Regions from separate parts of the Paenibacillus sp. FSL F4-0087 genome, predicted to be linked through region 2. Evidence: a T-box and tRNA genes for the amino acid it is inferred to sense, from the RefSeq annotation. Region 2 holds a T-box; the other holds one or more tRNA genes.
The links. A T-box is a leader RNA that pairs with one kind of tRNA and senses whether it is charged. The one in region 2 lies ahead of MHB84_RS19180 (valine--tRNA ligase), so its partner is inferred to be a tRNA-Val.
Positions count from the first base shown of each region.

Region 1: it encodes a tRNA-Val, which carries the amino acid that the T-box ahead of MHB84_RS19180 (valine--tRNA ligase) is inferred to sense. The anticodon was not compared.

Region 1 covers NZ_JBBODJ010000001.1:4,874,469-4,889,719, forward strand. The annotation lists gene MHB84_RS22395 (helix-turn-helix domain-containing protein) at 1-799, opposite strand, end outside; gene MHB84_RS22400 (ABC transporter substrate-binding protein) at 1,015-2,010, opposite strand; gene MHB84_RS22405 (DUF3221 domain-containing protein) at 2,681-3,172, shown strand; gene MHB84_RS22410 (DUF5071 domain-containing protein) at 3,214-3,600, shown strand; gene MHB84_RS22415 (VanZ family protein) at 3,771-4,775, shown strand; gene MHB84_RS22420 (manganese catalase family protein) at 4,887-5,789, opposite strand; gene MHB84_RS22425 (hypothetical protein) at 6,019-6,315, shown strand; gene MHB84_RS22430 (DUF3889 domain-containing protein) at 6,370-6,690, shown strand; gene MHB84_RS22435 (hypothetical protein) at 6,859-7,071, shown strand; gene MHB84_RS22440 (hypothetical protein) at 7,065-7,346, shown strand; gene MHB84_RS22445 (DUF3892 domain-containing protein) at 7,408-7,644, opposite strand; gene MHB84_RS22450 (GNAT family N-acetyltransferase) at 7,755-8,198, opposite strand; gene MHB84_RS22455 (hypothetical protein) at 8,435-8,689, opposite strand; tRNA gene MHB84_RS22460 (tRNA-Val) at 8,834-8,906, shown strand; gene MHB84_RS22465 (winged helix-turn-helix transcriptional regulator) at 9,042-9,377, opposite strand; gene MHB84_RS22470 (NADH-dependent flavin oxidoreductase) at 9,505-10,701, shown strand; gene MHB84_RS22475 (organic hydroperoxide resistance protein) at 10,927-11,346, shown strand; gene MHB84_RS22480 (YdhK family protein) at 11,584-12,144, shown strand; gene MHB84_RS22485 (hypothetical protein) at 12,234-12,410, shown strand; gene MHB84_RS22490 (TetR/AcrR family transcriptional regulator) at 12,594-13,208, shown strand; gene MHB84_RS22495 (SDR family oxidoreductase) at 13,215-13,955, shown strand; gene MHB84_RS22500 (copper amine oxidase) at 14,482-15,036, shown strand; gene MHB84_RS22505 (DUF1292 domain-containing protein) at 15,134-15,251, shown strand, end outside.
Region 2 covers NZ_JBBODJ010000001.1:4,152,917-4,168,167, reverse strand. The annotation lists gene MHB84_RS19185 (bifunctional folylpolyglutamate synthase/dihydrofolate synthase) at 1-517, opposite strand, end outside; gene MHB84_RS19180 (valine--tRNA ligase) at 595-3,261, opposite strand; T-box leader at 3,320-3,599, opposite strand; gene MHB84_RS19175 (LysM peptidoglycan-binding domain-containing protein) at 3,758-5,233, opposite strand; gene MHB84_RS19170 (RluA family pseudouridine synthase) at 5,370-6,278, opposite strand; gene hemL (glutamate-1-semialdehyde 2,1-aminomutase) at 6,275-7,579, opposite strand; gene hemB (porphobilinogen synthase) at 7,692-8,693, opposite strand; gene cobA (uroporphyrinogen-III C-methyltransferase) at 8,801-10,363, opposite strand; gene hemC (hydroxymethylbilane synthase) at 10,368-11,324, opposite strand; gene MHB84_RS19145 (precorrin-2 dehydrogenase/sirohydrochlorin ferrochelatase family protein) at 11,327-11,977, opposite strand; gene ccsA (cytochrome c biogenesis protein CcsA) at 11,983-12,810, opposite strand; gene hemA (glutamyl-tRNA reductase) at 12,825-14,213, opposite strand; gene MHB84_RS19130 (non-ribosomal peptide synthetase module) at 14,790-15,251, opposite strand, start outside.

The DNA.
Region 1 (15,251 bases), 720 kb from region 2:
TGGGTGAACATCCCGTCATCTGGCTGAATCGCCGATTGAAATAGTACTCATCGCTGAACCCTACACTGCGAGCGATCTCTCGTAAAGGATCATCTGTACGCATCAACAGGGTTTTGGCCTGTTCGATTCGTAACCGGGTAATATAGTCCAGCGGTTTATACCCCGTTATGCTCTGGAAGCGTGAACTATATTGTGAACGTGCCATACCGGCTTGTGTTGCAAGTTGTTCAACTGTAAGTGATTCGGTATAATGTTGCCCGATATATTGAATGGTGGCACGCACCGATTCATCCGGATGGGGATTTTTGCGAACGGTCTGGGCGTTTTCCAGCAAAAGCACGATCAATTCCTGTACAATAATCTGTTGTCTGAACTGTTGCAGCTCATCTGATGTGTACTCTTCCAATCCAGCATGTTGTTCAAGCAAATGAACATATTGAGCGAACGGCCGAATAGGAATCGGTTGCCCGTAAGGAAAAAGACTGTTCAAAGCAGTTGCTGGTTGATTGCAGCCTCTGGCAAATACGTCAAAAGAGATATGGATTCCGTCTAACTGTTCGTCGCCGGTTAATTGAATCCGAGTCCGGGGATGCAGGAGCAAGGTGGTTCCCTTTTTGACGGGCACAGGGATGTCCTGTATATATAAAGTTCCTTTTCCCGATGTAAACGAGAGCAGAGAATGCTTTTCAAAAACGGAGGAGTTGTTTGATGTCGGCAGATTGCTGAGCAAATGGGATCGAGAGTTGGCATAGGATAGAGACAGAAGTTCCGAAGTATTCTGGGCCGGTCGTCTCAACACGGAATCCTCTTTTCATGGCGTATTTATTGAGAATAGTTATCAATTATAGTTGATTGTATATAAAGAATCGTTTTTTTTCAATGGCAAATAACCGGAGGGCTCCTGTGTCCAGGGAATGCTCCGGTCATAAGTGGAGGGCAATAGTATTTCTGCAGTTCATGCTGCTGTGGAAAATGATTTATCCAGAGGAACATCACGCTTCGGGAATGGTTGTGTTATTTACCTAGTATTGAAGGCAGCTCGTCCATCAGTCGTTCTTTGGTAATTGGATCATCAAAGTTCCATTTGGTATTAAGATAGTAGACTTTATTATTTTTGACAGCCGGGATGGACTTCCAGATATCGGTCGTCATGATGGAGTCACTGTTATTCCGCTCTTCCTCTGACAGATCCGTGAGCACAAACAAGTATTCTCCTGCAAATTCCGGCAGCAGCTCGCTGGAGATATTGGCAAATGGTTCATTTTTATCAATCAGGGATTCTTTTACTTTGGGAGCAGGGGTAAACTGCAATGTATCATACACCGTTTCGGCAAGTGCGCTGTTGCCCATTACGTACATGTCTTTGCCAAGCTGGAGAAAGACGGATGCGGTAACACCTGTGGGCAAATCAAGCTGATTGCGTACTTGCTCGAATTGCTCTGCATAGGTTTCGATCCAGTCCTCGGCGGCCTGCTCTTTCCCCAGAATGTCACCGAAGACTTTCACACGTTCATTGGTTGACAGACGGTCATAGGTTACTGTCGGAGCAATCTTCGACAACAAGGTATATTGGTTCTCTTCATAATAACTGCCGCCAGCATCCAACAGGATCAAATCAGGACTTAGTGAAGTGATTTTCTCCAAATCACCTTGCAAGTCGCCTACATCTTCAATGCCATCCAGTAATTCGGGATACGCGATCTGGTCACCAATGATCCCCAGGGCCGCTCCTACAGGTTTAACATCCAGGGCGAGCAAGTCTCCAAGATCACTGCCTGTGAAAATAATGCGTTTGGCGTTAACCGGAATCTCTACCGTGTGGCCCAGGGAGTCGGTGTAACTTTTGGTTTCACTTTGTCCGGACTCCGCTTGAGTAGAGGTGGTAGACTCACCTGATTTTGCTTCAGCGGTTGTAGTGGATGGTTCTGCTTGGCTACCACAGGCTGATAACAGTGCTCCAATCAGGGTAATCATGAGTGTAAGGGTACCGAGCTTACGTGTTGCTTTCATCGTTTGGGTTCCTCCCGTAACTGGTTACTTATTGGATAATGATAATCATTATCAATTTAGTTCGAATGTGATCAGTTTATCGAAAGCGGGATGGCAGTACAATGGACAAACAGGCGGAAAACCTTTGTACAAAAATAAGGGGAATTTGAAGGAGAGGAGACAAAAGCTATGTTGTACATTTTCATAACCTGGCTAATATTGATTTTAATGTTGATTATACTGGCTAAAGGCATCCAAAAGAATTCCAAGGATAGAGAGGGATCTGTTAAACGTTGGGGCGGATGGTTAATCGGACTTTTTATTTTAGGTAGCGTCCCATTGGGGTATGCATTATATACGGAGTTACGAGGGGGATATATAGGAGCCAACATTGGATTGGGACTGGCTTTGTTTTTGACATGGGGATACTGTGCTCTCTTGTTATGCGTTGCATTAGTGATCTGGGGAAGGTATGGGTATAAGCAGTACAGAAAGAAGTGATTTTGTTGCCCTCATGTTTATGATAAACGTAAGTTTGCATGCAACTATAAGCATATATTGAACGTTGAAATTAGAAATAGGTTTAAATAAGGGGGATTTACATATGTCCCATCTTCGTCAAGTACTGATATCGCTCTCAATCCTAATCGTATGCCTTACTGGATGTTCAAGACATATCGATTGTAATTCAGTGCAAACTCAAGCGAATACACCAAGTGAAGATGGATTCACTGGTTATGTGGTTGCCCGCGATGGCAATTCTATTCTAGTGGTTGATCCTGCATATGAAGACTTCGGTGCGAACAAAGGAGAAAGTCGGTATTATCCGGCAAAATGGTTCTCCAATGCGCCTAATCCGCAGATCGGCTCCTATGTTGAGATTTGGACGGATGGCAGCCCGGAAAATCAGCCCTATCCCGGGCAGGCCAGAGCGGAAACGATTGCTGTATCTTGCCCGGCCAATCCAGATGGAGCTCATATGAGTGAGGAGGATGCCATCCGGGCTGGATTGTACTCATCAGACGGAGAGCAAGTACGTATTCCTGTAATTGAGAATGTTGATTTCGATAAGCATATAGGAACATGGACCATTCGTATGCGAGATGCAATGTCAACGACGGATACTCAGGATCAGATTGAAGTAAAAGTAGAAGACATTGAGCCAGTATCGGAGCAGGAGTAAGGATCTAGGAATTCAATGTTGGATGAAAAGAGGAGATAGGTCTGAATGTTAGAGAATGGCTTCCCCGCGACAAACATGATTATGAAGCGGTGCGTAAGTTAAGTGAATTAAGTAATGAAGAGTTGAGAGATATCATTCCTGAGCTTATGGAGTGGTTGCAAGATGGGAATTGGCCCATTGCCAGATCCGTAGAAGATTTACTTTTAAGATTTGGAGAAGAACTTATTCCTCATATTCAAAATGTATTTAAAACCAAAGATCCACAGTGGGAATATTTTATGCTTACTGGTTTAATCAGAAGATTGCCTTCGCGATATCTAATAGTAATAAAGGATGATTTGGAAAGAATTTTGAAAAATCCTACAAAAAGTGAGATGCTTGAAGAATTGGATGAGGTTATAATACCACTACTGAATAAAATACAATAACAAGCAATGTAATTTTGTGATTCAGAAAAGTTCATACGAAGCAGCAGTGCAAACAACCTTGAACGGCACAACCTCTCAGGGTTACCAAGAAATCAAGGAGCAACGTGAGTCCTGCAGATTGTAGCGTGGAATGATTTGATGATGTGGAAGTTTATTGAAAAAAAGAAGGTGTGATTTTTATTTTGTATCAAGGAAAGTCAAGAAAATTCATCATCACATTTTTATCTTTGTATACTTGTTTAACATTGTATTTCTTATTCCTGGGCTTCGATAGAAGCTCGGCCAGTCCTGATCAGGGCTGGCGATACAGCTTAACCCCTGAAGGAATTCCTTTACATTTTCCAATGGGGAGAGATTTTAAGATATGGTTTTTTGAAATGGGGAACTTTGTAGCATTCATCCCCTTCGGGATGGTCATTCCGCTCCTCTTTCGCTGTGGGTTTATTCGCTTTATCAGCATATTCATTCTCTGTATTACGATGTTAGAGACATTGCAAATGATTTCTCGTTTAGGTGCGTTTGATATAGACGATATCCTGATTAATACTATAGGGGCTGCCGTTGGATATGGAGCACAGCGGATAGTAAAGCATCATCGGAATACATTAAAAGGACTTATTCGAATCTTCCTGACAGCGATTATTTTTTCAATAGGTACGATCACTGTTGTTGGCGGCCTCAATCATTATTTAGATAACGTTGACGGAAAAAGTGTTGCACTGAATGAAATTGTTTCGAGCGATGGGGCTGTAGTATGGGATGAAGAACTCTCCAGTTTTACAGTAGGCCAAACCAATGTCGAGCCTCAAATCAATCTGTACAGTAGAGAAAAACAAAAAACGAATGAGTTTTCATATCTCTTAAATCAAAAATACAAAAATATGAAAGGTTATTTCGCTATACCGGACGATGTTGTCCGAAGAGCAAGCCATGAGACTATAACAATAAGCTTTATCGCCGATGGCACAGAAATTTATTCTTTGGTTGTATCAGCAAACAGTGGGGAGAACCATCCTGACTCTTTTCAAACTCCGTTAAAGGGAGTTAATGAACTGACTATAAAAGTAATATCCGATGGTTCAAATCCGGTGACCAATATAGTGATGTGGGACATTACACTGACAGAGTCAAACACAGGGCAAAAGTTCATCAACAGCATTAAATCCATGTTTTAATATATCAATAATAGCCCTCGATCCTGCCACTGAAGCAGCAAGATCCGAGGGCTTAATCCATTTTCATGCCATATCAACAACAACTAATACATCCACTACAATAAAGCTTCCTTAATCCGCAATATTTCCTGCCATCTTCAGACGACGTGCAATTTCCTGAAAGTCTTCCTGCGAAATACCTGGTGCGAATTCTTCTTCCACTGCAGGAGCTTCCGGAATCGGGTATCCTTCAGGGACGCCTTGAATGACTTCCAGCGGTTGTCCATCTTCAGGGTGTGTCCCTTTCCAGATCTGACTGATCGCAGTAAAGTCTTTATCACTATAGGTATACAGCTTGGTGTGTAGGCCTTTTTCTTCGTATTTCCACGCTTCGTTAAAGGATTTGTTGCTCAGGGATGGAATCGGCACCAATTTGGTTACATTCACTCCGGTTGCGATTTCAAGCGCTTTAGCATAAGCGACCACATGCACACCACCACGTACCAGCAAATAGCCAACAACTGCCCGGGCTGCAGGGTGATCGGTCATTTCATAAACTTTCATTTTATGTGTACGTGCTCCGCATTCGAGGAAAAAGTTATGCAATAGATCTTCAACCAGATTACCGCTGTTGAAGACATTGGCTCCTGTCCAGGGATTGCCCATGGAGTCGAAAGGCATTGCTCCCTGTGCGCCAGCCAGGAAATGATAGGAGAGACGCGCATCCTTCACGGAACCAAGTGGTGTATCGTCAGGCTCTTTGTACTCAGTGGAACCTCTGAGGCATTTGTTAATGCCATGAGACACAAGCTCTACATGACCCAATTCTTCGGCGGTGATACTCATCACCAGATCGTAGAAGGGTTTCAATTTTTCTTTGGAACGAAAATTAAACGATTGATAGAGGTAATTGTTCAACGTTGACATCTCTCCGAATTTACCACCCAGCAATTCTTGTATCGCTGCCGCTGCATTCGGGTCCGGTCTCTCGACATTGGGGATTTCAATTGCGATTTCATCCATACGTTTGAACATTCGGGTGTAACCTCCTCGAAATGATTGCTCAGAATAATGAAGTGATGCTGTCATGGCCTATTACACGTTTATCGAATACGCTAAACCCATAATTTTGCAAATGAGGCTTAAGGCGTATGTAATTGAGTCTACATTTGTTATTTCCAATCCCGTGTTATTTATGTACAATCAGGACGAATGAAGTTAAGTATGGTAGTCATTATCTGAATTAATGAAGGAGAAACTGAGAGTGCGCAAAAGTTGGATTATGGTGGGATGGGGTGTCCTCCTGCTTGTCGTTTTTGGATGTAGCGATGTGACGGCAGCATATGCAAATTATTCGAGTGAGTTGGATCAACAAAGAAAAGACAAGCTGATAGAAAAGTACGGTTTGGAAAAGCCGGAAGATCCACCACCGCGAAATCTTTTATTGGATGGTGACTGGGGGATAAGCTTCAAATCACCAATAGAACGGTATAAGATGGCGATCAGTACGATTCAATCGATCCAGCAACCGATTACGTTTATCATTCGTCTACTGGTGTAAAATAAACTTCTACAGGGCAGGCTAACGTAAACATTGCCCCAAGGAGTGAATGAAATGAGAATGCTCATCGTAGCCCTAATGACAGTGGTACTAAGTTTAAGTGGACTAACAACCAGTTCAGCAACTGCGATTCCGGATTATGCGAAGTGGGGAATCATTGCAGTGAAAGAAACACAAACCAAGTACAACGTGGACATTTTGGATTACAAACATATTGGCCGCACTTCGTTAACAGCAGACCAGTCCCGTGAACAGTTCAAGTTATGGGTACGTAATAAAGACGGTAAACAATTTGCTGTATTTGTGAATGTTGATTTTAACCCGTCTACCCAGCAGCTGAAAAAAGTACAATTCACGGAATCGGATCGACGTTAAACTGAAGATGATCTGCATAGCAAGGCAGGATAGGAACCAGACTTCCCTATGAAAGGGAGTGAGTCTGGTTTTTTTATTTCAAAAAATCCTTTTTTTAGTTATTGAATAAAGAACTTATGTTCGCATATAATAATAAAACAAACACATGTTCTTATTGGAGGGATGATTATGCTAGGGAAATATATTGGTCAGATGGTGGAGCTCGTCTACATGGATCGTGCAGGGCATATTACACAGCGGCAGATTCGAATCAACAGTGTACGGGAAGGGAAGATTAGAGCATCCGCAGGAAAAGAGGGGTCACCCCGAACATTTCTGGAACAAGGTATTCTGGCATGGCGTCCCGTACTCCATAAGGAAGGGAAGGAAGAAATATGCTGAATGATTTTGAACGCAAAATTTTGCGTATAATTGTGAATTATGCAGGCCAACGGCGCAGAGTGCCACGAATGGATGAGCTGGAGAATAAGACGGGAAGAAGCAAGGCGTTCATTCATGAGTCACTGCTGGAGCTTGAGCGCAGGCAGCATATTGTATGGGAGAACAAGTCTACGCTCGAAGGTATACTCATTTTGCAAGCATGGGAGCAGGCACCACAACCCATTCGCAAAAGCCAGCCTGCTGGCGATGCCGTGAAATATTTTACCGAATATTAAAACGTAAAAAACGCCAACCCGGAATGCCGGATTGGCGCCTTGTTAGGCATCGTAACATCTATTAGAAGATAGGAAGTTGATCAAGGTTATTGGTTGGGTCGCCGTCTGCGTCGCCGCGAATGTACATTTCGCCGTCTTTGCCTTTAAAGACGTTCACACCTGCAATTGCTCCTGCTTTTACTTCTGCCAGTGCCTGTTGGTAATCCAGCACACGTCCAGATGAAGTTTGGAACGCAGTCAGATCGCCGTCACCATTTTTTTGAACTGCTGTGAAGCTTTCGCGTGTCGTTTGATCCATGATGTCACACTCTCCTTATCTGACCAAATAGGAATCTGGTTACCTCTTTAGCCTGTCCGGATCAAAAAAAAGTATGCATAACATAACTTCATATCGCACGCAGAGGATATCTACAAGCTCTTTTGCATACGAACATGCAGAATGTCTGCATCATAAAAAGGCTCTTCCGAAATCACTTCATATCCGAGCTTTTCATAGAACTTCTGCGCCTGGCATTGCGCGTCCAAAACAGAGTAGGCTAATCCCAATTCACGTGCCCGTTCTTCCATGGCTAACAGCAACACACGTCCATAACCGAACGCACGATGAGATTTGAGTACAGCGATGCGCTGCATCTTGGCGGTATCCTTGGTGTAATAGATCAGGCGCCCCGTGGCTACAGCCTGTCCATCTTTACTCAACAATACGTGATGCACATCAGGACTGATAATATCATATTGATCGATCTCAATGTCAGCAGGCACCTGCTGCTCGATTACAAAAACATTATTACGAATATCCAGTGCTTTCTGGAGTTGTTCTTCAGTTGTTACATAACTAATCTCAGCTGCCAATTCCATACCTTCTTTCTGCTCTACGCTATCAGACTGAATTATACAAAAAAATGCTTTTCCTGTATAGTTAAGTCTGGAACATACTGGGAGAGGAGGTGCGAACCATGGGTATGGCGGGAGTGATGGCAATCACACTTTTGATGTCGGCCGGAATGATTGCTTTGTTATATTATGTGACCAAGAAGGCATATTCCAAAAAGTGGGACGAAGATGAGTGAAATGCGACTTAATGCTCCTCAGGGTAAGACTTCAACATTGCCTTGTGGGGAGTAAACGTCATGCACAACAGACTTGGAATACACATCCAGCCAAACGGGCAGGTCATCATTAACCTCATTGGGTACTTTCAACTGTTGGAATTGTACAGTGTGTTCATCCCGTTCCAAACTACAACCGACAGAAACGTATATTAATGCAACAAGCGCAATCAGACAGGCTAAGTTTTTGGCTATGATAAATAAACGCAGTTTACGTTCTTTCATGTTCCTCATATGGAAGTCACCTCGTCATCAAAATGGTAATCTTTCCTTTATTGTGCACCAATTCGAATAAAATATTACCAATATAACGATTGACAATGAACACGGTTACTTGGTATGATACTGTTACTTGATTGGAAAACAATTAGATATCATGATCTGTTAGCTCAGCTGGGAGAGCACTATCTTGACAGGGTAGGGGTCAGTGGTTCGAGCCCACTACAGATCATAACAAAAAGTCCTTGCGCAGCAAGGGCTTTTTTCTTTTGTCTAGTTTTTTGAGATGACATGATGAAGCCTTGGGGGACAATTGGGGGACGAAAATTAGAAGAAATAAGCTATATCCTTCGCTGCGCTATGTTCACTAACTCTTCTGCAAATCAGCAAGATTCTGTTTACCCCAATCGCAGAGAATTTCCAGCACAGGCATCAGCGTTAATCCTTCACGAGACAAAGAGTATTCTACTTTTGGCGGTAATTGTGGATACTCTGTACGGATAATTAATTGGTCGGCCTCTAATTCTTTCAGCTGAGAGCTTAGCATTTTATGCGTAATGCCTTCCAAGGCTCTTTTCAATTCTCCATATCGCAATGTTTCTTTTTTCCATAACCAAAACAAGATATGCATTTTCCATTTTCCGCCGATCAAGGACATGGCATGTGAAAATGGTTTAACGTTTACTTCCTCAGCAGTTTCCATATTCCACTCTCCTTTTAGATAGTATCTACCTTTTAAGTGCATACTATACTCTTTTTTCACCCTACTATACAATAACTCATGAAACAGAGACAAGGGCGAACAAGCCTAATAAAGGGAGAGAATATATATGGAAAATAGTAATCGTAATTTCTTGCAGCCTTATACATTTGCGAATGGTTTTACGCTAAAAAATAGAGTGGTCATGGCGCCGATGACAACGATGTCCAGTTTCTTCGACGGTTCAATTACCAATGATGAAGTCGATTATTATGCCGAACGGGCTGGTGGCCCTGGTATGATCATTACGGGTGTTGCATACGTAACTGAAGGGGGAAAAGGCTTCGAAGGTGAGCTATCCATCGCAAGTGATTCTACAATCAAAGGACTGTCCAAAATTGCAAGGGCCATTCAGAAAGACGGAACGAAAGCCATTGTGCAAATCTTTCATGCAGGGCGCAAAACGAACTCCAAAACGCTAAGAGGTGTTCAACCCACCAGTGCGAGTGCAATCGCTGCCGCACATCCAATCGGCTCGGAGACGCCGCGTGAATTAACACCTGAGGAAATCGAAAGCATTATTAAGGACTTCGGCAGGGCAACCTTGCGGGCCATACAAGCTGGTTTTGACGGAGTAGAGCTTCACGGGGCCAATACGTATCTGTTGCAGCAATTTTTCTCCGTCAATTCCAATCAACGATCCGATCAGTGGGGTGGCAGCTTTGAAAATCGTATGCGATTTCCGCTGGCAGTCATTCAGGAGGTTGCATCGGTTATCGATGCCCATGCGGATAAACCTTTCATCCTCGGTTATCGGATTTCACCGGAAGAAATTCATATGCCGGGCATCCAGCTCAAGGACTCCTTGGCCTTTGCCCAGGCTCTGACAGACACGCGAGTTGATTACATTCATCTGTCGATGGGAAGTTACAAACGAACATCTTTAAATCACCCCGATGACAAGGAGCCGATCTTAACTAAATTCGTTCGTGTTTTGGATCACAAAAAACCTCTGATCGGTATTGGATCGATTGAGCGGCCGGAAGACGCAGAAGAAGTTATCAACGCCGGGGCAACTTTGGCTGCACTCGGACGGGAATTGATTCGCGAGCCGAAATGGGTACAGAAGGTAAAAGCAGGTGACCTTGGTAGCATTCGTTACCAAATTTCTCCGTCTGATATGGACGAACTGCGTATCCCTTTGGCAATGCAGACTTATCTGGAAGGTTCGTTTCGGGAGGTCATGCACTTTACTACCGACAGTCAGAAAGGGACTGACTACCAGAATTCGCTTGCACCGATGGAGGGTTTTGAGAAGAAGATGTAAAAGTTAAACTAAATTAGATAGATTCAACTTTCGGATCATTAATAGATATTTATTAATTCCGGAGCAACCATTTCCTGCTTTTACATGAGGGAATGGTTGTTTTTTTTATTTAATAATAACGATTTACAAACACAATTAAATTGTGTACAATCTAATTGTTAGCAAAATAAAAAGAGATATCATCTTTACAAAATAAAATTTAAACATACAGAGGAGACAATACTCATGAAAACATTATACGAAACTACAGTTATCAATACAGGTGGACGTCAAGGGATTGTGCAATCGCCGGATAACGTATTTATGCTTGATGTCGCTGCCCCGCCTGAACTGGGAGGCAAAGTAACGACAGCTACGAATCCCGAGCAATTGTTTGCAGCAGGTTACAGTGCTTGCTTTAATTCAGCGCTGGAGTTTCAGTTGAAGAAACACAAAGTCGAAATTGAGAGAAGCACCGTATCGGCTACAGTTATGCTAGTAACGGACCCTACGGATAATGGTGTGAAGCTGGAAGTTGAACTTGAAGTTAAAATTGAGGGTCTGGATGAAGAGACAGCACAGAAATTTGTCAAACTTGCTCATGACTACTGCCCATATTCCAAAGGCATCAAAGGGAACGTTAATGTTACCGTGGGACTAGCCTAATCTTTGCCAGAGCGAATAAAACGGTTTTGTTCTGGACCTCACTATTGAAGTCTGAAGCATCTTTCTAAAATAATGTTCAACATACTGAAGGCCTCCGAGAAATCGGAGGTTTTTTGATATGTTTTTAATTCTTTTTGCGATATACAAAAATAGATAAAGAAATCGATCACGATTGAAATATACCCATATGGGGTATATTATAAGAGTAGAAATCGAAAGTTCAAAGGAGTGCAACTCATGAAAAAGTATGCAATGATATTGCTGACTACGTTGATCACGGGCAGTCTGATGTTAAGTGGATGTGGCAAGAATGCTGAGCAGCATAATAGCAGTAGTAACAGTCATACAGCGAGCACAGGAGAGATGCACCACTCGGATTCGGGAGAATTACCGGAAGGGCTTCAGGAAAAGAAAAATCCAACATATCCTGTGGGCAGCCAGGCCGTGATGAGTACGGACCATATGGCTGGAATGAAGGGTGCAGAAGCGACCATTGTGGGAGCCTATGAGACAATAGCGTATACAGTCTCGTATACACCAACCACAGGAGGAGATACTGTGAAAAACCATAAATGGGTCATCCAAGAGGAAATTCAGGACCATATGGATCAACCGTATGCAGCAGGAACAGAGGTTGTGCTGAACGCTGACCACATGCCAGGAATGAAAGGGGCTAAGGCAACGATTGACTCCGTTGAGCAAACGACGGTATATATGGTTGATTACACCCCGACCACAGGCGGAGATCCGGTGAAGAATCATAAATGGGTCACAGAAGAAGAATTGTCTATTCAATAATACTTTTCAAAGAATAATCAAATTCTCACTCAATTATGGGTTATACTGGAACAATAAGATTAAAGTTGCTGGAAAGGGGAATGTATATGATGGACTTCAGCAAGCCGCCCCATGCCTCCGAATCACATACACACAAACAGCGTCATGAAGAAAATGAACAACAGCTATTAGCCGGAGGGAAAAGCATTTGGTGGGAAATCAGCAATTGGCTAATTCTCGGTGGGATACTTGCGGTGATCTTCGTATTGTTTAAATTCGTGTTCTAGAAAAAGAGAAACATTAAAACTTTGGATAAGGGCCATATTAAATGGGCTCTTTTTTTTACGCTCGTACATATAAAATTATCAAGAATAACAAATGACAAAAATTATTATTTGTCATTTGTTATTCGGTATGTTAATCTAATTTCAACGGAGGTGACTAGGGGATGGTGCAACCATCTTAATCATATGGATAAAGACAAAACTTCTGAATTTTTAACCAAGGAACAAATTATCGCAGCAACGCAGGAAACTCTCCGGCGCTTCGGTGTTGCCAAAACATCTGTTACGGATGTCGCTAAATTGCTTGGAGTTAGTCACGGTACGATTTACAGGCACTATAAAAGCAAGAAAGAATTACTTGAAGGCGTGACCGCACAATGGCTCGAAGATGAGATTATCGCGCCTTTGACGGCAATAGCTAAGGATCAGAGTTACAACGGTGAGGGAACACGTCATTTGAAAGTATATATAGAAGTGTTAATCGCTCGTAAACGTCATTATGCCGAATCCGATGCAGAGTTGTTTGAAATGTACGCACGGGTAACCCAGGAATCCGCAGATATTATCGCTAAACATGTGCAACATCTTGTACGTCATCTGAGTGAGATTATCCAGCAGGAGAATCATTTCCAATTTAACAAACCAGATGTGGTTGCAACTGCTATCCTTCAAGCTACAGCTCGTTTTCATCATCCGGCACATGCCTATGAATGGCAAAGCCCTACAATTGATGCGGAATTTGCACAGGTGTGGTTGTTGATCGAAAAGGGATTATTACATTTGGAACAAGAGAGGGAGTAATTGTAAATGAAAAAGCTAACAGGTAAAGTGGCCGTTGTAACAGGCTCATCCCGGGGGATCGGACGTGCTATAGCTGAGCAACTCGCTGAAATGGGCGCGGATGTCGTCATTAACTACACGAGTAGCCCCGACAAAGCAGAGCAGGTTGCAGATATTGCTCGCCAAAAAGGAGTTCGTGCCATTACCGTTCAGGCTGACCTTGCCCGGAAGGAAGATGTGGAGCGTTTATTTTCCGAAACGATTAACCAGCTTGGAAGAATCGATATTCTGATCAACAATGCAGGCATCATGAAGACAACTCCTTTGGCAGATGTGACTGAGGAAGAATTCGATCAGCAGTTTGCGATTAATGTAAAAGGTACATTTTTTGCTTGTCAGCAAGCGTTGAAACACATGGAGGACCAGGGCCGAATCGTTAACTTCTCCACTTCTGTAACTGGACAGATGTTTCCGGGATACAGCGTGTACGCAGGTACCAAAGGAGCAGTTGAACAGATTACTCGTCAGCTTGCGAAAGAATTTGGCTCCAGACAAATCACTATTAATGCTGTTGCACCAGGTCCTGTGAATACCGAATTGTTTTCTGTTGGGAAGACGGAGCAGCAGCTCGAAGGAATGCGTAAAATGAATGCATTTGGTCGTCTGGGTGAACCGGAAGACATTGCAAATGTGATCTCATTCCTCGTCAGTGAAGAATCGCAATGGGTTACAGGACAGACGCTGCGTGCAAACGGCGGTTTCATTTAAGGATATCATGCACGAAGTTTACCCCTTTTGACACACAACCGGGCGAATCCCCATATGATGCATTACATCAGCAAGCAATTGGGGAAATGGGGAATCCGGGATGGCAAAAGCAAAGGGAAAAAAATCTCCCGCGTTAAAGAGTGACAAACTTCGTGTATCCATGAAATTGGTTACTTCGGATGTATGTGAGCGTTGCAAGACCCCCTGTACACGAGGAATGGATTATGCAGCACGGATGCGAACCGATGGAGCTGTGGGCAAGGGCGTACCTTGTATATTAACTCGTCATACTTCGTAGTTAGCAGCATAATAAAATTGACCCAGAAGAAGTTCGTATAATTACGTATTGCCAACAACTATACTATAGGGGCGTCCTTTAACAAGGAACGCCTCTTTTTGATCGTTCCAAGGGGTGGAAAATATTCTGGATAAAAAATGAAAAATGATGAAAAACAGCGCAACTTTGTGGATGAACCTGCAGTATAAATGTACAACAGCTAGCAGCAGGGGAGGGAATATTGACGGAATGAAATGGAAAAGAATTTTGCTGTGTGTCACAGTATTCTCCTTGCTCGGCGGGTCTTTATTGTTTGCAGATTCAGTGAACGAGAAGATTCGGGTTCTCATTAACGGCAAGGAAGCAGCTGACGGTGGTTATCTGATTGACGGAACGACCTATGTACCTGTAAGGGAAGCGGGCGGAATCGCCAGATGGGATAGCACAAACAAGAGAGTAACGGTTATCAAACCGAATGTACATATTTTTCTCTTCAAGGGAGATACCGTGTTTGGCAACGTAAACGTGGGTAAGTTGAAATTTAATGTGTTCTCACAAGTCGACAGTTTGACGACGGATATAGCTGCCGTGAAGGTGACGATTACCAATCCAAGTGGTGAGGTTAAGGATATTCAGTCTCAAGAGCTCAAGACTCAGAAGGATAACTTCTGGTTCCGAACGTACGATTTTACGTATGATTTCAGCCGGGCTGGCAAGTACCAAGTCGGTTTTTATATTAAAGAAAATGCAAATAGTAATTATGTGCTGGCAGCCGAGAAAATCATTACCGCGCTGAACGATTGAAGCAAAAATAACCTTGGCGGTTAAATTGACCTGGACCATTGAACATGTTACGATATGCAAGGTTACACAATTTCTATTTATAAAGCGAGGTATATCAATGAGCGATCACACACATGAACACGGCGATGCCTGCGGATGCGGTCAAGACCACGACCACGACCACGAGCATGAAGAAGTTCTTCTGACACTGACAGACGAGAACGGAAATGACGTGG
Region 2 (15,251 bases):
CCACGGGTGTAACAATATTCGTTACGTCCATCCTTCCCCCGAGCCCTGTCTCCCATACCACAATGTCCGGGTAGCACTCTTCCGCATAATACAGAAGGGCGATTGCTGTAGACACCTCAAACATCGTAGGTGATCCAAGGGGAGTTGAAGCCATCTCTTGAACCAATGGATAAAGCCGGTTTGAAAGTTTGAGCAACGTTTCTTCCGGGATATCCTCACCGTTGTACTGAAAACGGTTTGTGAATTTGGTGATATAAGGGGATGTAAACGTTCCAACATCATATCCCGCCTGAAGAAGCACTGACGTCAAAAAAGCGCAAGTCGAACCTTTGCCGTTCGTTCCCGCGACATGAATAAATTTGAGACGCTGGTGAGGATTGCCCAGCAATGACATCAATCCCTCGATTCGTTCCAATCCAGGTCGGATGCCAAAAGGAATAAGGCCATTGATCCAGTTCACAGCCTCGTCATAGGTAAGTAAAGGAGATGCTATTTCTGTCCCGTTAAGTTCCGTCATATGATTCACCTTTAGTTTGAGTTTGGTTGAAAAAAGCGGCCGGATGGCGCAGAAGCACTCCATCCGACCCGAATATATTAACCTTTCAGTTCCTTGATTCGTGCAATCACCTTATCCCGTTTATCGGAATAGTCCGCTTGCTTGGCGCGCTCTTCTTCAATAACTTTGGCAGGAGCCTTGGCAACAAAGCCTTCGTTCGCCAACTTTTTCTCCACACGGAGTACTTCGCCCTCAAGGTTCTGCAACTCTTTCTCCAGACGAGCCACTTCCTGATCAATATCAATAAGACCCGCCAGCGGCAAGTACAGCTCAGCCCCAGTAATGATAGCAGTCATTGCTTTATCCGGTGAGCTCAGATCCAGGCCGCTGTCGAACTCGGACGTATTACAGAAACGTTTGATGTAATGGCTGTTGCGTTCAATGATGCTGGATGTCTCTGCGTTGTTCGCTTTCACCATTAATTCAATTTTCTTGCTCATTGGTACGTTTACTTCTGCACGGATGTTTCGCACTGCACGAATGGTATCCATAAGCAGGTTCATCTCGGCAACCGCTTCTGGGTTCTCCAACGCAGGGTCATACACCGGCCAGGAAGCCAACGTAATCGTCTCGCCTTCATGCGGCAGATGCTGCCAGATCTCTTCCGAAATGTACGGCATGAACGGATGAATTAGGCGCATAGTCTGATCCAGCACATAAGCAAGCACCGATTGTGTTTTCTTCTTGGCAACCGGATCTTCCCCATAGAAGGACAACTTCGCAAATTCAATATACCAGTCACACAGGTCATCCCAAATAAAGTTATACAGCAAACGGCCTGTTTCTCCAAATTCATATGCTTCGATTAGACGCGTAATATCACGAGAAGTTTCGTTCAGGCGGTGCAAAATCCAGTAATCCGCTGTTCCAAGGTCTCCACTAATATCACGATCTTCATAGGTGAACCCTTCCAGATTCATCAAAGCGAAGCGCGATGCATTCCAGATTTTATTGGCAAAGTTACGAGCCTGTTCAACCCGCTCCCAGCGGAAACGGAGATCCTGACCCGGAGTGCTGCTTGTAGAGATCATGTAACGCATTGCATCTGCACCATATTTCTCAATCACATCCAACGGATCAACACCATTGCCTAGCGATTTGGACATCTTCCGTCCGTCTGCATCACGAACAAGACCGTGCATCAGCACATCCTTGAACGGAACCTCTTCCGTGAACTCCAGAGCGGTAAAGATCATACGCGCCACCCAGAAATAAATAATGTCATACCCTGTTACGAGTACACTTGTTGGGTAATAACGTTTCAGATCTTCCGTATCTTCCGGCCAGCCTAATGTAGAGAATGGCCATAATGCGGAGCTGAACCATGTATCCAGAACGTCTTCATCCTGTCTCAGCTTACGTCCAGCGTATTCTGGCAATGTTGTCGGATCTTCAGCAGATACAATAACTTCTCCAGTCTCCTCGTCGTACCAGGCAGGAATACGATGACCCCACCACAATTGACGAGAGATACACCAGTCACGAACATTCTCGATCCAGTTCAGATACGTTTTCTCAAAACGATCCGGAACAAAATGAACCCCTTCACCGCTTTGTTGCTTCTCAATCGCTTTTTCCGCGAGTGGCTTCATCTCAACAAACCACTGTGTCGACAAATACGGCTCAACGACAGCTCCTGTACGTTCGCTGTGTCCAACCTGATGCGTATGATCCTCGATGTTGATCAATACGCCCTGTTCTTGCAGGTCGGCAACAATCTGCTTACGGCAGTCGCTGCGATCCAGTCCCTGATATTTGCCTGCTTCGGCATTCATCGTACCCGTCTCATCCATCACCGTAATCTGTGGCAGATCATGACGAAGGCCCACTTCGAAGTCATTCGGATCATGAGCAGGCGTAATTTTCACGGCGCCGCTTCCGAAATCTTTATCCACATACTCATCTGCAATAACCGGAATTTCGCGTCCGATAATAGGCAGAACAAGCACCTTGCCAATCATATCTGCGTAACGCTCATCCTTCGGATGAACAGCAACTGCCGTATCTCCCAGCATCGTTTCCGGGCGAGTTGTCGCTACTGTAACATACCCACTTCCGTCTTTGAGCGGATAACGCAGATGGTACAAGTGACCCTGAACTTCTTTATATTCAACCTCAATGTCGGACAGTGCAGTCCGGTTCACCGGGTCCCAGTTAATAATTCGTTTGCCTCGATAAATGAGGCCTTTTTCATACAGTTGAACAAACACTTTACGTACAGCCTGGGATAGACCTTCGTCCAGTGTAAAACGTTCACGTGAGTAATCGAGCGACAAGCCCATTTTGCCCCATTGCTGACGAATGGTTGTTGCGTATTGATCCTTCCAGTCCCATACCTTCTCCAAGAACTTTTCGCGTCCCAGATCATAACGAGTCTGACCTTCTTCACGCAATTTCTGCTCTACTTTAGTTTGTGTAGCAATACCTGCATGGTCAGATCCCGGCAGCCACAGTGCATCATAGCCCTGCATCCGCTTGGTACGAATCAGAATATCCTGCAGTGTAAAATCGAGCGCATGCCCGATATGGAGCATTCCGGTTACGTTCGGGGGTGGAATTACAATCGTATAAGGTTCAGCATCTTTACGCTGACCCGCCTTAAAATATCCATTTTCCATCCAAGTGGAATACCATTTTTGTTCCGCAGCTTTCGGATCATATGTGGTTGGCATTTCTGTTGCAGCTGAATTTTTTTGTTCAGACATGTGTCATTCCTCCGTTACTTATTCATCATCGCCAAAAAACAAAAAAACCTTTCATCCATCAAAGGACGAAAGGTTAGCTTTCGCGGTACCACCTTTGTTTCACGCAGATAGAAAGATAAACTACCCCTTCTATACTTACGTGACACTTCAAGCAGATAACGGCTGCGACCGGCCCATCCTACCTTAGGAATGAATGATACTAAAGTTACTCATCCCTTGTATTCAAACAGGCAACTCCCGGGCGACTTCGATCAGTTGGTTCCTACGGAATTTCCCAGCGCTACAATTCCGCTCTCTGAAAGGTCATACTGTCTACTACTCCCGATCCACGTTGTTCTTCAAAAAACCTAAACACATCATACCCTGCCCGTGCCCGATAGTCAACCTGACAACAGCGGAAAAAGCGCGCTGCAATGCAGGTTGAGGGCAGACAAAGCAAAAACCCGCCATCCTCAAGGGATCACGGGTCGAAATGGTCATTAAACCTGCCTACAGGTTAAGGGATATATAGAATCTGTCCTTCTTCCACAACCTGTTCGGAAAGACGATTATACAACTGGAGCTCTCGGGTACTTAACTGATATCGGTCTGCAATGGTATCGAGCGTCTCTTCACGCTGTACAATGCATAACTTTACTTTACGGAACGGGGTCTGGTCGACAATGGTGCCGAGAAACAGGTTCTTCCACTCGACATCTTCAGGCTGATATGCTTCTTCCTGCAGGACTCCAGCAAGTGCCTCTTGCTCTCGTTCTGCCTCCGCCTCCCGTGTTACTCTGCCAGAGGATAACAAGGAGGAGATGCCTACGCCCTCTTCCTGTTTGAGTGCAGATTCTCTCTTGCTGCCAAAAGCAACCTTAAGCTCCGGCTTGTCTTCCGTCTCAGCCACAGGTTCAGGGATAAACGATTCTTTTTCAGCGGGCTCATTCGTCTCTACCGCTTCAAGAGGAGGTCTGTCTTCCTCCGAAATTTCCGATTCAGACGCTGCAAAGACATCCTGCCAGTTCTCTGACTGCGAACTTGCCGGAACATCTGCAACTGCGTGCTCCTCCTGCTTTGGTTCAGATCGAGCAGATTCAAAATGCCATACGTCCGGTGCTGCCAGTTCATCCGAATGCTGCAGTTCCAGTTTGGAATCGGCCTGCTCCGAATTCCTTAAGTTCGTATGTAAGGTCTCGACGGAAGGCTCGGACCAAACAGACTGCTCTTCAGCCAGAGGAAGCAAAGGCTCCGATTCAGGGTAAGAAGCCAACCTGTCGGCTGTCTCCGCCAAAAAAGACGAAACTGGAGAAGGCGTATCGGACAACACATTCGCTTGCGCTTCATCCTCCTTGTCCCTCAAGGACGAGGACTCTTCGTTTTCAGCTACTATTTTGCTTTGCTCCGCGTTCCCATCCCCTTGCTGCCAGGACTGAAACGGTTCGGAAGAAGCTTGAAATAGATGTTCCTGCTGCAGCTCCTCTTCGCTCCGTTGAAGCAGATACTCCTGAGCAAAAGCATTGGGATAGCTGCCTGTCTGCTCTGTTTCAGCGGAACGGTCGCCCTGCTGAGGGTCGGGCGAATGTACAACGGTAAACTCATCTGCTGACCAGACCTGCGGTTCCTCCACGGGAAAGCCCTCAATACCGCGAAGTGACAATACCCCTGTAATGTTTAGACTTCGGTTGGATAACAAATCGACATCAAAATTTTCGATCTCAATGGAAATATCCTCAAGCGATCTTACCCGGTTCAGGGGTACCGTGATCTCCACCGGAATAAAATGTTTGAGTTCCTCCGAGATCTCGTTCTCTCCCCGATACGCACCTGTTAGCAAAAGATGGCCTCGCAATGTTGCATGATCATCCTGACCTATCACCTGAATGCGGGGATATAACTCAATTTCCTCCAGTTCCTCAATTGCAGGGACTCCCTCTGACAAATGAACGCGCTCATAAATATCGAACCGCAAACCATAAGGTTGATTCAACAAAGGTGGCGTCCTCCTTTCGGCATATGTTCACCATGATCCTTCTCATGGGACTGATCCATGGTCCAAATCCTTCGTTACCCCATCTATATGCCTTGAATGAGATGAGCATGCCACCTTTTATGCAAACCTTCCCAGTTTATTGGTCCTTGCCTTTACGTTGTGCCAGTTGTTCGAAATCCTGTGGCCAAGGGTCTGCCACTTCAATTCGTGCCCCTGTCAGTGGATGACTAAAAATCAGTGTCTCACCGTGGAGCGCCTGCCGACCAATAGAATCCCTTCTGCCTCCGTATAACTCATCTCCAACGAGGGGATGTCCCACATAACTTAAATGCACCCGAATCTGGTGTGTGCGCCCTGTATCCAGTGTCAGCCTGATAAGGGTCGCCCTATCCCATACCTCCACGATCTCTACGTGAGTTACAGCGTCCTGCCCACCTTCAGAGACACGTCTGCGCTGCTTGTGATGCCTGTCCTTCCCAATCGGAGCATCAATCCTATTCAGCTCCGTGGATATCTTACCGCCTGCAATGGCGACATAATGCCGTCCAATGTCTTTACGCCGCATGGCTTCATCCAGTTTGGTGAGAGCAAAAGCATTTTTGGCATATAAAACAGGCCCAGTTGTGTCCTCATCCAGACGGTGAACATGGCGTACATTCGCCTGAACCCCATTCATTTCGTAATAGGAGGCCACCGCGTGATCCAGCGTAATTGCTTGATCCGTCCGGCTTCCATCGGGATGAAGCTTCATTCCGGCCGGTTTGTGCACAACCAGACAGAAGTCATCTTCATACAGGACATCGATATCCGCCCAACGCGGTTCAACATCGATCGGCTGAGACGCAAAAAGGGCCAGCCGAAGCCGGTCCCCTGCGAGTTGTATGCCCTGGTTGGTCTTTAGCTGACGCAACATTTTTTCTGGTAACTGAAGCTCAGACAAGAGCCATTGTTCTGCAGCCGTTTGCCTGTCTGAACTGCCTGTCACCGCTTTGCCTGGCATCAGCTCAAGCCATTCCCCACGGCGTTTCCAACTTTTAATGGTCATAGTGATTGAAGAGCCTTACGGTTCGCCTCAATCGTATCGTCAATATCCTGCTCCGTATGCACGCCAGAGACAAACATACCTTCGTATTGGGAAGGAGCAACACTTACACCCTGATCAATCATGGCCGCAAAGTAACGACGGAATTGATCCAGATTGCTTTCTTTGGCAATATCATAATTTGTAACTGGAACTGCACTGAAAAATGGACATACCATCGAACCAACACGGTTAATTGTTATGGCTACGCCGGTCTCCGCTGCATTCTTTTCAAACCCAGCCTGCAAGCGTGCAGACAATGTCTCCAGACGATCATAGACCTCCGGTGTCAACAATTTGAGTGTGGTATAACCTGCTGCCATAGCCAGCGGATTACCGCTCAGTGTACCTGCTTGATAGATTGGTCCGGTCGGAGCAATCTGTTCCATCAGATCACGTCTGCCGCCATAAGCGCCCACCGGAAGCCCGCCACCGATCACTTTACCCAGACAAGTCAGGTCAGGTGTAACGCCATATCGTCCCTGTGCACAGTTCAACCCTACACGGAAACCAGTCATGACTTCGTCAAAAATGAGCAAACTGCCGTATTGCGACGTCAAATTGCGCAGGCCTTCAAGGAAACCCGAAACGGGTGGTACAACTCCCATATTACCTGCAACAGGTTCCACAATGACGGCGGCCAGTTCTTCACCATAACGTTCAAAAGCAAGCTTCACCGACTCCAGGTCATTGTATGGGACCGTAATCGTATTTATAGCCACACCTTCAGGAACACCCGGGCTGTCAGGCAGACCCAGTGTTGCTACACCAGATCCTGCTTTGATCAATAAGCTGTCGGCATGCCCGTGGTATGATCCTTCAAACTTCAAAATTTTACTGCGTCCGGTTACACCACGTGCCAGCCGAATCGCACTCATGGTTGCTTCCGTACCGGAATTCACCATTCGTACAATATCGATCGAAGGCACACGCTCACAGACGAGTTTAGCCATCTCTGTCTCCAGCAGTGTTGGCGCACCAAAACTTGTTCCTTTAAGGGCTGTCTCACGCAAAGCTTCTACAACGTCAGGATGCGCATGTCCCATAATAAGCGGACCCCAGGATCCCACATAATCAATAAAAACATTGCCATCAATATCATAAATTTTGGAGCCTTCTCCGCGCTCTGCATAGATTGGGGTAAGCCCGACCGATTTGAACGCCCGAACGGGACTGTTCACACCCCCAGGTATGTACTGCTTGGCTTCTTCAAATGCGCTGCGTGAGCGCTCATCATTGCGACGAGTTCCTTGTTGTGCAGTCATGAACATCCTCCTTAGTGATGAGGCCCCTCCATACCTATTAGAGGAGCCTATTATATAATTTTGATAAACCATAATCCGCTTTGTTCGTCCTTGCTGTTATGGGAGCAAGCTATTATTTCTCGGCCAACCAGCGTGAAGCATCTTTTCCGTAGTACGTAATAATCATATCTGCACCCGCACGTTTCATACTCAGCAGAATTTCCATGGCCACTTTTTTCTCATCAATCCAGCCTTGAATCGCCGCTGCCTTCACCATGGCATATTCTCCACTTACGTTGTAAGCAACCAGTGGAAGATCGAATTGGTCCTTGATCGTACGCATGACATCCAGATAGGACAGTGAAGGTTTCACCATCAACATGTCCGCTCCTTCAAGCACATCGGTTTCGGCTTCACGCAATGCTTCACGAGCGTTCGCCGGGTCCATCTGATACGACTTGCGATCTCCGAATTGTGGCGTGGAATCCGCAGCTTCGCGGAATGGACCATAGAATGCCGACGCATATTTTACGGAGTAGGACATAATCGGAATATGACTAAAACCATTCTCATCCAGTCCGGCACGGATCGCTTGGACAAATCCATCCATCATGTTGGATGGTGCAATGATGTCCGCTCCAGCTTTGGCCTGGGATACCGCTGTTTTCACGAGCAGCTCCAGTGATTCGTCATTGAGAACATCTCCGCAAATGTGACCGTCCAATTCCACGGTGTGCACCATACCACAATGACCGTGATCCGTGAATTCGCACAGACAGGTATCAGCCACAACGAGCAGCTCAGGATACCAGGACTTAATCAGCTTCGTTGCTTCCTGTACAATGCCATCTTCTGCAAATCCAGACGAACCAACACTGTCTTTGGTTTCGGGAATACCGAATAAGAGCACAGCTGGAATACCCAGATCGGCAATCTCCTTCACTTCTTCCTGCAGACGATCCAGCGAGAAGCGGAATACGCCTGGCATCGATTTGATTTCAGATTTTACATTTTCACCATAAGTAACATAGATAGGTTGGATAAAGTCATCCACAGTTAAATGGGTCTCTCTCACCATATTGCGGATACCTGTGGATTGACGTAAACGGCGATGCCGCACAATTGGAAAACTCATACGTGTGAAACCTCCCTGAATAGTGATGTGGAGCAAAAAGCGAAGCGCGCCGGTATCGTAACGAATTCAGCACGCTTCATCTATCGATTGCGGTTCAATTTATATGTTTAACGGGGAAATGCAGCTTCTGTGGCAGGCTTTCGTTTCCACTCAGACAACACAGAAATCAGACTCTCAATGGTTGCTTCTTCAGCCATCATTGTGACCTTCAAGCCTGCTGCTTCTGCCGTCTTCGCTGTAACAGGCCCGATACATGCAACCTCTACATTTTCCAATAAAGGCAAGGGGTCCTGCAATCCCATCCGTTTCAGAATGCTCATAAAATTGGTGACGGTAGATGAACTTGTGAAGGTCATCGCATGAATGCCGCCCTCTTCAAGCAGCTTCAGCAGTTCATCGTCATCCTCGCCAGCCAGAATGGTGTCATAGATAATCGCCTCGGTAACCAGAAGTCCTCGTTCCCTTAACTGTTCAGGCAACCAGGAGCGTGCGAGATCTCCATGCGGTAAAAGAACCCTTTGCCCTTCCTTCAGTTCACTTTCAAAAGCTTCAAGCATACCTTCGGCCTGAAATGGTCCTTGGATGACTTCCGCAACGATACCATATCTACGCAAAGCATCCCCAGTTGAAGGCCCCACCGCCGCAACTCTCGCTTGATGAATGGAGCGAATATCTTTCCCCTGTTGCTGCAAATGACGGAAGAAGAATTCCACCCCGTTTACACTCGTGAAAAATACCCAGTCAAACGTATTTAACGCACCAAAGGCCTGTTTGACACTTTCCTGTGCCGACTCCCCTGATGGCATCACGGTCTCAATTACCGGAAACTCGTAAGGTTCACCGCCAAGTTCCTCGATCCGGTTCACCAATTCACTAGCCTGACTGCGTGCCCGCGTTACCAAAATGCGTTTGCCAAACAGCGGCAGTGCTTCCGCCCATTTCAACTGTTCGCGCTGGTTCACCACCTCACCAACTACAATGACAGCGGGTGGTTGAAAATTCGCAGCGATGACTTTTGCTTCGATATCTTCAAGCGTACCTGTGATCGTATCTTGCTCTGCTCTTGTGCCCCAGCGAATCAATGCCACTGGTGTTTGCGCCGGGCGTCCGTGACGAATCAACTGTTCGCTGATATATCCAATTTTGGATACGCCCATCATAAATACCAGTGTACCTGTTGCATTCGTCACTTTATCCCAATGAATACTGCGGTCAAGCTTGTCCGGACTCTCATGCCCCGTAATGATGGAAATAGAGGAAGCATAGTCGCGGTGGGTCACAGGTATTCCAGCGTAAGCAGGTACACTTATTGCTGAGGTTACACCAGGTACGATTTCAAAAGGAACGTCGTTTTTGCGCAGCAGATCAGCCTCTTCACCCACGCGTCCGAATATCGTCGGGTCTCCCCCTTTAAGCCGGACCACAACTTTGCCTTCCAGTGCGAGATCAACCAGCAGCTGGTTGATTTCTTCCTGCTTCATCGTATGTCGATCCGGCCGTTTACCCACATATATCTTAACCGCGCCGGGCTTCATTTGTTTGAGTAATCTTGGACTAGCCAACCGATCGTAAACAACAGCATCCGCTCGACCGATCGATTCCCAGCCTTTTACCGTAATCAGCTTGGCGTCACCTGGACCTGCACCAACCAAAAAGACCTTCCCCACCATGTCTTCATCCCCTAACTTCTGCCAGTATCTGCTCTGCTCCCCGTTCAATCAATCTCCAAGCCACTTCTTCTCCAAGACGAACCGGATCTTTGCCCGTCATCGCTTCTTTAAGAATCAGTCCACCGTCTGGCGTACCGACCATACCTGTTAATTGTAACGTGTTTTGTCCATTCGGGGAATCTGCATCTTGCTGTGGCACCCATACGGCATGAGCTCCAATCGGAACCTGACAGCCCCCATTCAACACACTAAGGAAGCGACGTTCAGCCAACACAGGAAATGCGGTTTCCGGATCGTTATACAACTGCAACAGATGGAGCAGTTCGGCATCATCTTCACGGCATTCAATGCCGAGCGCACCCTGACCAACTGCGGGAAGACAAGCTTCCTCTGACAGATACTCCGTAATCCGATCCTGCCAGCCCATTCGATACAAACCAGCGGCAGCCAAAATAATAGCGTCCAAACCTTCTGTCTCCAGCTTGCGCAGACGGGAATCAATATTGCCACGAAGCGATTCGAGTTTCAAATCCGGACGGTATGCTTTCAGTTGACTGGATCGACGCAGACTGCTCGTCCCCACTCTTGCACCTTCTGGCAATTGATCCAATGTGAGTCCACCATTCGAAATCAGTGCATCACGAGGATCCGCACGACGCGGAACAGCCCCGTTCGTCAACCCTTCGGGCAGCTCAGAAGGCATATCCTTCATGCTATGAACAGCCATATCAATCGTGCGATCCATCATCGCCTGTTCAATCTCTTTGACAAATAGTCCTTTGCCTCCGACTTTGGACAGGGTTACGTCGAGAATCAAATCTCCTTTTGTAACAATTTTATGTACTTCAAAATCAAAAGCTAATCCTTCCCGTTCACAAATATCACGTAAATCTTGAATTACATGGCCTGTCTGGGTCAAAGCAAGTGCGCTTTGTCTGCTTCCCACTTTAATTGTCCGCATGTCTACACGTCCTCCTGATTATGGGATATCCAGTCCCCAATTTGTTCTTCGGTCCACCACTCAAACTGACCTGTACGGATCTTTTCCAGCACATCCATTTCGGTTAAACGACGAAGTAATTTAGCTCTGACACCTGAAGAATATACACGCGCCTTTACTTCCATCCTCATCTGATACAAAAATTCAATATATGTCTCGTACTCATCTCCGAATTGCTGCTCCAAGGTGTCACGAATTTCTGCTGCGGCCACGGGTCCTGCCCCAGCGGTTGATATCGCAATGCTCAGTCTTCCACGCCTGACCACACTTGGTGTAATAAAGGTGCTACGCTCAGAAGATATGGCGTCATTAACCAGTATACCCGCATCTTCAGCTTCTTGGACAACAGCTGTGTTCACTTCACTATGGTCCGTTGCTGCATATACGAGAAAGGCCCCCCGCAAATCTCCATTGCGGTAGGACCGGGCCAGCCATTGAATTCGGGAATCATGATGCAATTGTTGTAACGTTGGCGTAACTTCCGGACTAATCACCTTGATTTGCGCTTCCGCATGAAGCAAACCTTTTATTTTCCGTTCAGCAACACGTCCGCCTCCAACCACGCAGCAAGATTTCCCTGATATATCCACAAATATTGGCGTGTACCGTTCCATCCCCTTCACTCTCCCGTCCAACGATGAAACGCTGAATACGCATTGGATAAAAAACTGATAATGACAAAGCCGTATCCGATCAGCGTCCATCTCGCCATAATAACTGTGGAAAACTGTTTTCTTCTCTTAAAGACGAAATATCCCACATAGATCGCTATGGCCAGTCCCGTTGCAATAACCTTGAGATCCAAGAGCAGGCTCCAGCGCGTTTCAGCTACAATGGACAATACCGCGAGCATGATAGAAACACCAAGAAGTGGTGTGCCTATCAGTGTAGCCCCATCCATATATTTGCCGATCACTTCGAGGCTCGGCAGACGGCGTACGGTATCATTCCATTTCTTATTCTTCAGCTTACGGTGCAAGAACAGATATAACATTGCAAATACAGCACCCACCGTCAGAGCCGCAAAACCAAGATTGGCCAACGTAATATGCATAATAAGCAATCCATGCACAGTCTGCCAGTTATGCAGAGATATCTCACCTGCTGTAAACCACAATCGGTTCAACACCGTAACGGAGAAACCTACCACGTTCAGCAATAAAATGACAAATTCGGAACGCTGAATACGAGTCATTACGAGAGACATCAACACAATACTAAATGAAAAGATAAACAAAAAATCAAACGTGGTGTAGATTGGAAAATGCCCTTCAGTTAACATGCGTAAAATGACATGGAACACCTGAAGTGCCCACACTACAACAAGAAACCCTGTGCCTGTCCGCTTCGCCCCCGCATTGCGTCGAATGCAGTCCGAGAAATAGAACAGTAGGCTCAGGGCATACATATAGATTAAAGCTTCATAGATTTGTTCAGCTAGGGTCAAGCTGCCCACCCGCCTTATACGCCTGCCGGAGCATAAGCCGGCACGGGGTCTTGCCGGGAATCGTTAAGATGAACGGCATCCGGTTTGCGCAGAGCCGTGGCATCACTCTGACTTACTTTCTCAGCGGCCACCTCTACTGCATCCTCCAGAGCAAAGATCTGAGTAAACATGCGCAGCGCTTCATCACCGTGCTTGGTACCCGCCATTTCCTTAATCCGGTTAATCGGATCTGTCGTCATTTGATTGACGATGCTTTTCGTCAGACGGCGGATAACTTTACGTTGATGTTCATCCAGTTCAGGCAATTTATTAAACAGACTATCCATCGTCTCTTCATGAATGGAAGCACCTTTTTCCTGCAATGCCCGAATGACAGGACGAACGCCCAAGGTTTTGAGCCATTGATAATAATCTTCCATCTCAAGTTCAATCATTTTCTCGATCTTAGCAGCTTCTACCTTACGCATCTCCAGATTGCTCTCCACGATTCCTTCCAAATCATCAATATCATAAAGGAATACATTGGATAACTCGCCGATTGCCGGATCAATATCCCGTGGAACAGCAATATCAATGAGGAACAGTGGACGCGATTGACGACGCTTCATGCTCTCCCGAACAACAGTGGCATCCAGTACATATCTTTCGGCCCCCGTCGAACTGATGACAATATCAACCTCGTTCAGTCGTTCTAGTGCCTGTTCCATCGTACAAGGGGTCCCCCGAAACTTCGCTGCCAATTCCTCAGCACGCGCAAGTGTCCGATTCGCCACAATGACTTCGGAGGCTCCGTTGGTATACAGGTGTTTTACTGTAAGTTCACTCATTTTGCCGGCACCCAGAATCAGCACCTTCTTATCCGTGAACATACCAAAGATACGCTTGCCTAGTTCTACAGCAGCATAACTTACAGATACCGCACTCTCTCCAATCGAAGTCTCCGAATGTGCCCGTTTGCCCAATGTAACAGCCTGTTTGAACAGCATGTTAAACCAGGTCCCCGTAGCTTTCTCTTCCTGTGCTTTGAAAAAAGCCTGTTTCACCTGTCCAAGAATCTGAGTCTCGCCAATAACCATTGAGTCCAGCCCACAAATGACACGGAACAAATGGCGCATGGCTTGATCATCTTCATATATATATAAGTGTTGCGTAAATTCTTCCCGCGGAACATTAAACCATTGTTCCATGAACGTCCGAATAAAATAACCACACATGTGAAGACGGTCTACCACAACATACAACTCGGTACGGTTACATGTGGCTACGATTACACCTTCCAATACACTCTTGGTCAGCTTGAGCTGCTGCAGCGCTTCAGACAAGTCCTTTTCTGCAAATGTGAATCGTTCCCTAACCTCTACAGGCGCCGTGCGATAATTCAAACCAACGACAACGATGTGCATTGCAAGTTCACCTGCCTAATAAATTTCCAATCAAAGTGTTTTCTACATATGTTCATCCATTTATGATTGACATGGTTAATTATATCACACATCCATAGTATGACTGGGCCATTTTTATGAAATGTTTATGAAATCCCCATGTAAATCATCTTATGCATTGTCATTTATTGTAGTGTCTCACCAATCTTCACCGTTATGCGTTAAATACTTGTTTTAATGATAAAGATTCAGGAAAATCCCATATAAAACAAATAGCCATGGATGGCTCCATGACTATTCAGGTTTGGGATGATCTTCGTTCCATCCCGATATGTGAACATTATTCATGCTGTCGAATTAAATCATGTATAACATTTCATTTGGTTTCATTTCTGGTAACTCCATTTGCAATTCGAGATTAAAAATAACATCTATCCAAAGGGAATGCAACCCCTTTTAGGAAGATCAAAAAATAAAAGATTCGTGTCCATCAAGCTCCCAAAATCAAGAAATCCCCTTTCGCTTCTGCCTGGAATATGCCAGATCAGAGCATTAGGGGATGGTTAGTTAGATACTTGTATAATTCACTCTTTTGAGTCAGTAGGCTTCAAGCTCAAACAGCCGTTTCTGGTGGCGCGCAAGCTTTTCATCAATCTGCTGAACTTGATCAGAAGTAGATGCATCCAATCTTGAATCGAGTAACGAATCAACCTCGGCGTATAACCTGTTTATCTCGCGTTCAATATCTCGAGCCTGGAACACACGTTGCAATTCAAGCAACGTATTTTTGTATTCGTAGATGACACGGGTATTCTCGCCGGTCTGCTCCACAATTTTACGGACAACGCCCTGAGTATAAACATACGTCATGGTGAACTCCTCATAAATGCGATGAACAACGCCATCACCCTTAAAGGTCATAAAGAGCTTCCGAACTACGTTCGTCAGATAATGGTTTACCAGGCGGCAAGATAACTCACAGATGTAAAACCCTTCCCTACGGTCAAAAGGGAAATGAACTTCTTCTCCACTCACATCCACGAGCACAATTTCCTGGCA